2 linked regions of the Alkalihalobacterium alkalinitrilicum genome follow. The protein of the gene in region 2 binds, or shares a complex with, the protein of the main gene of each other region. Links are inferred from orthologs where the notes say so. Each region holds a gene or a part of one and is shown on either strand. Other genes may lie near its edges.

Evidence for each region. The genes of interacting proteins can lie anywhere in the genome.
Region 1: BK574_RS22625 (region 2) and BK574_RS25430 share a complex: the UniProt entries of both Bacillus subtilis proteins name them as parts of the ktrCD complex. The link is inferred for Alkalihalobacterium alkalinitrilicum from one-to-one orthologs.

The regions. Positions count from the first base shown.
Region 1 is NZ_KV917368.1:5,252,905-5,255,807, reverse strand. Bases 76-2,899 are described here. They hold BK574_RS25430 (potassium channel family protein), read right to left. Parts: upstream 1,909-2,899; coding sequence 1,243-1,908; downstream 76-1,242. Other genes in these bases: BK574_RS25425 (peptidoglycan recognition protein family protein), read right to left, coding at 2,191-2,899; rnjA (ribonuclease J1), read left to right, coding at 76-1,195. Also shown: more of rnjA, read left to right, coding at 1-75; more of BK574_RS25425, read right to left, coding at 2,900-2,903. UniProt on the Bacillus subtilis protein: Catalytic subunit of the KtrCD potassium uptake transporter. The 2 major potassium transporter complexes KtrAB and KtrCD confer resistance to both suddenly imposed and prolonged osmotic stress.
Region 2 is NZ_KV917368.1:4,678,267-4,681,252, reverse strand. The notes cover bases 34-2,940. They hold BK574_RS22625 (TrkH family potassium uptake protein), read right to left. Parts: upstream 2,209-2,940; coding sequence 859-2,208; downstream 34-858. Other genes in these bases: BK574_RS22615 (aspartate kinase), read right to left, coding at 2,863-2,940; BK574_RS22620 (YslB family protein), read left to right, coding at 2,346-2,771; BK574_RS22630 (succinate dehydrogenase cytochrome b558 subunit), read right to left, coding at 34-435. In the rest of the region: more of BK574_RS22630, read right to left, coding at 1-33; more of BK574_RS22615, read right to left, coding at 2,941-2,986. UniProt on the Bacillus subtilis protein: Integral membrane subunit of the KtrCD potassium uptake transporter. The 2 major potassium transporter complexes KtrAB and KtrCD confer resistance to both suddenly imposed and prolonged osmotic stress.

The DNA.
Region 1 (2,903 bases), 570 kb from region 2 along the record:
TATCGTTCATACTGGTGATTTTAAGTTTGATTTTACTCCAGTTGGAGAACCTGCTAATCTTACAAAAATGGCTAAGATCGGTGAAGAAGGTGTCTTATGTTTACTATCAGATAGCACAAATAGTGAAATTCCTGAATTTACAATGTCTGAACGTAAAGTTGGAGAAAGTATTGATAATATTTTCCGTAAAGTAGAAGGTCGAGTTATCTTTGCTACTTTTGCTTCCAATATTCATCGGTTACAACAAGTGGTAGAAACCTCTGTCCAATATGGTAGAAAGATTGCTGTTTTTGGACGCAGTATGGAGTCAGCTTTAACGATTGGACAAGAACTTGGTTATATTAGTGCACCTAAAGGAACTTTTATCGAGTCATCACAACTAAATAAACTTCCTGATACGCAAGTTACGATTTTATGTACAGGAAGCCAAGGTGAACCAATGGCCGCCCTATCTCGAATCGCATTTGGTACACACCGACAAATTCAAATTATCCCTGGAGACACTGTAGTCTTTTCTTCTTCACCGATACCAGGGAACACGCTTAGTGTAAGTAAGACGATTAACCAGCTATATCGAGCTGGAGCTAATGTCATTCACGGATCATTAAGTAATATTCATACTTCTGGCCACGGTGGACAAGAAGAGCAAAAACTAATGCTGCGATTAATGAAACCTCAATATTTCTTTCCAATACATGGGGAATATCGCATGCTAAAAATGCACACGAAGCTCGCTCAAGATTGTGGTGTGCTTGAAAAAAATTGCTTTATTATGGATAATGGTGAAGTGTTATCGATGAATAAAGAAGAAGCAATAATTTCAGGAAAGGTTCCTTCTGGTTCTGTCTATGTTGATGGAAGCGGAATTGGGGATATCGGAAATATCGTTTTACGAGATCGTCGCATCTTATCTGAAGAAGGTTTAGTTGTTGTTGTTGTAAGTTTAAATATGAAAGAGTTTAAAGTATCTGCAGGTCCTGATATCATTTCTCGTGGTTTCGTGTATATGCGCGAAGCTGGAGACTTAATACACGAAGCACAACAGATACTTGCCAAACACCTTGACGAGGTAATGGAACGAAAAACAACACAATGGTCCGAAATTAAAAATGAAATTAGTGATATTCTTGGGCCTTTCCTTTACGAAAGAACAAAGCGAAAGCCTATGATCTTACCGATTATTATGGAAGTGTAAGTAAAATTAATCAAAAAAGGCTGACAACGTCAGCCTTTTCTTCATATTCAACCTTCATCTAATAATTGTTTTTCAAATCGATCAATATCTTTATCTGCTCCAATGACAATTAATATGTCACCTCTAATAATCTTTTCATGGGCTTGAGGAGAAACATTAATATTTTCATGACGTTTAATAGCCATTATATTAATGCCGTATTTTGCTCGGATATCGAGCTCGATGATCGTTTTCCCATGCATTTTTTCTCCTGCTATTAACTCGACTATACTATATTCATCTGAAAGTTCTAAGTAATCTAGTACATTTTTCGAAACGATATTATGTGCTATCCGTATACCGATATCTCGTTCAGGATGAACGATATCATGCGCCCCAATTTTTTCTAATACTTTTTCGTGATAGTCGTTTTGTGCTTTTACTGTAATATGTTTTACCCCTAATTCGTTTAACATTAATGTAGTTAGAATACTAGATTGAATGTCATCCCCGATGGCTACAATAACATGATCAAAGTTTCTTACCCCTAAATTTTTTAACGTAATTTCATCAGTTGAGTTCGCTACTACTGCATGAGTAACAATATCTTTAAATTCATCTACCTTTTCAGCTGAATGATCAATGGCTAGAACTTCCATCCCTAGTCGACTCAACTCTTTACAAATGCTGCCACCAAATCTTCCTAAACCAATTACAGCAAATTGTTTTTTCATGCCATTTCCTCCATCTACGCCTAATTACTCTATTTTACCATAAAGCGCAAATTCATTCAGTGGGAGTTTTCCCCCATCTTACACTGTTGACAATCCTTGCCCACACGATGTGAGTCATACAGACTTTGTCTCAGTTTGTGGCTTTCTTATTCAGTTCTTTCAGTTTTTTCTTCGTTCATGTTTCCAAATGCCTTGAAGTGGATACTTAATGCCATTTAAACGAAATAATACAAGTGATGCCAGCCTCCATAACAAGGAGCCTGGCACCAAGTTTACACGAAATTATTGAAATAAGCGTGCCCACGTTTGAGGACCCACTATCCCATCAACTGATATGCCTTCTCTTCTTTGAAATTCTCTCACCGTTCGTTCTGTAATTGGTCCATATAAACCATCGGCTGAAACATTAAGTGCTCTTTGAATCCTTTTTACGTCATCTCCACGCATATATGGCGTTTGAAGAGATAGCAGACGACTATAGGAAGGTTGATTATTAGCATTGACCCGATCCAAAGCCCTCCAGGTTTGTGGTCCGACAATTCCATCTACAGTTAAGTTTTCTCGTTGTTGAAACTCTCTCACTCGTTGTTCTGTCTCAGGTCCAAAGAACCCGTCAACCATTGCCCCTACTTTTTGTTGAACTTCACGCACATCTTCTCCACGCATCATAGGAGTATTATGACGTAACATCCTTCTTGATTCACTAGTAAAGAGCTCTTCTCTTTCATCGGCTTCATCTGTCGGTGAACCATGTTCCACAATCTCTAAACTTTCATCGAAATCTCTTAGTGTTTCCCGAGTTTGAGGTCCAACAATTCCATCTACTCCTATGCCTGCTGCACGTTGAAAGCGTACAACAGCATCATATGTTTGAGGTCCAAATATTCCATCGATGGGTCCTGGTTTGAAATTAAGCTCATTAAGACGTTCTTGTAGTGCTCTAACGTCATCACCTTGATCTCCACGTGATAAGTACGTACGCTGTCTAGCCCCAG
Region 2 (2,986 bases):
ATAAAACACTAACATAAATGGACTACTTAAAATATCAGCCATCATATTATAGTTAACTTCTGCTCCGAAAGCAGCTTGAATTCGAGTCTCATATACGTGCCATACAACGAAAATCAATGTGATAACCCCTGTAACACGTTGTAATAAGAACATCCAGTTACGGAAAAAACCGTAATGACTCACATTATTTCTTGCTTGAAAAGCAATATAAAGTCCATAGATTGCATGATAAAGTAATGGAATAAAAATGATAAAAATTTCTAAGAAATAACGAAATGGAAGACTCTCCATAAAATGAGATGCTTGATTAAAAGCACTTGCACCTCTTGTAGCAAAATGGTTAACAACTAAATGTTGGATTAAAAAAATTCCAACTGGAATAACACCCAATAACGAGTGTAGCTTCCGGTTCATAAACTCTCGATTACCAGCCATACTAATGTCCCCCCACAAATTTTTTTGACTTTTAGCAACTTGTCCTATAATTATCTCTTTTCTGTCCGCTTATAATGCTGTACCTCCCTACTTTGACTTATGTAAAGCATTAATAAGTAAAATATGAAACTTTAGTAAAGTTTCTGTGAATAAATTGCGACAAATTTATTGTACTCCCATCGACTTGCATCGTCAAGAAAACGTATACAGGTTATATTCAAAAAATTCACTTTTATTTAAAATTCCATAATAGTAGATTACATTTTTAGTAGAAAAAATACGAATAACAGCTATGAGACAATACGGTTTCCCACCGTATTGTCTCACATTTCACCCTATTTGTGATATAAAATAAGAAAATAGACATAAATTTCTATTCATACAATGTTATGGTTTTTCTAATTTTTTTCTTGTCGAATTATGTTACCCAATAATAATCCGTTCTGTTGGATATTTATAATGACTTTTCGTTTCTTTACGACGGATAGAGAATAAAAAGGCAATTAACCCAACCCGTCCTATAAACATTAAAATCATGAGTATAAATTGACTTGCAAAATTTAAGTCAGCTGTTATCCCCATTGAAAGGCCACACGTTCCGAACGCAGATGCCGTTTCAAATATAATCGCCATTAATGGAATGTTATTCCCACTTTCAAAAGCTGCGATAAGAATGACAGCACTGAATAATAATAAGATAAATACACTTAACACAATAAATGCTTTTTGGCGATCTTCTGGGTGAATTTGTCTACCAAAAACTTTTACATCGGTTTTACCTAAAGCAAAACTCCAAATGGTCAAAAACATAACGGCTAATGTAGTTGTACGAATTCCACCACCAACTGAAGATGGACTCGCCCCTATTATCATCAACCCTGAAATGAATAATAACGTCGCTAAACTTAGGTCAGATACATCCATCGTTGCTAAACCACCACTTCTAGCTGTGGCTGAATTAAAAACAGAATAAAATAATTGCTGATGCCAAGTTAAACCTTCATAAAAATGGCCTGCTTCAAGTAACCATATACCGACCACTCCGATTAAAAACACAGCAAAATATGTTGTTGTTGTAATTTTCGTAAACAAGCTAAACTTAAAATTAGGGTTTTCCTTTGAGAAATATTCTCTTACTTCCATTAGGACTGGAAAACCAATCGCACCCGCAAAAATTAGTAAAATGACAACCAATTGAACATAGTAGTCATTAGCAAACGGAATTAAAGACTGCCCTGTAATATCAAATCCCGCATTTGTAAATGCGCTTAACGATGCAAATGCCCCTTGATAGTAAGCTTCACCAACCGTATCAAAGTAGCGAATATAATATGTACCTAATATAACAGCTCCAATTAATTCAATAATTAAAGCAACAAATAAAATTCCCCTCATTAAATTAACGAGACCAGAAAATGTATTTTGGTTTTGGTCAACCATGATAAGCATACGTTGGGATAGAATAATTTTTTTTCCAAATAGCATCCATACAAACGTTCCTAACGTCATTATACCGATTCCACCTAATTGAATCGCAAGAGCTAAAAATAAAATGCCAATATAACTATATGTTTCTGATACATTTACTACCGTTAAACCCGTTACACTAACCGCACTAACAGAAGTAAATAATGCTTCAGAAAAGGTAAGCTTTACGCCAGATTGTTGGGAAATCGGTAGAAACAAAAGAATACTAAAAAGTACCATTGCAATGATATAGGATAATAATATAATTCGAAAAGGAGTAAGAAACTGGTTTAGTGCTAATTTCATAAATTTACCTCCATGTTCATTCGCGGTTTAGTATACCATGATCAAAAATAGAAAGTAAATTTAAAATCCAACAAATAGAACATAGAGAAAAACAAATTGAGTGATTATAATAAATGATTAGAGAGGGGTTTACATAAATGAAAATAAATGAACAGACCTTATTAAATAGTGATCAAGTTGTTCCCTTACTTGGGCACCATATCATTCGAAATATTCTTATGGATGACTTATTAGGTAAAGATCATGAAAGTATTTTGTACTGGGCTGGAAAAAGTATCGCTAGAAAATATCAACAAGAAAGCCTAGAAGATATCATTGACTTTTTTACAAAAGTAGGATGGGGAAATCTTACTGTACTAAAAGAAAAGAAAGATGAAATCAACTTTCAACTCGTTTCTCCATATCATAACGAAAAGTTAGCTGTGACGTATCAATTAGAAGCTGGTTTTTTAGCTGAACAATATGAATATAAAAAGAAGCTAATAACAGAAGCTATCGTCCAAGAAAAAAAAGATAAAGCACTTATTACGCTAAAGTGGGATAGAAAAGACCCTATCGAATAGAAAAGTTTAATAACCCCACTTTATCTAATTTCATTAGATAAAGTGGGGCATTCATATATTCGTGCTTTTCTAGCTACTTCCGCATCATTATTTAAATCATTACTTCTAGTTCATCTAATTGAAAAGCACGATGAAGTGCTTCAACTGCAGGTACCATAACACCTTCTTCAACTAAAGCGGACACTTTGATTTCAGATGTACTTACCATTTTAATT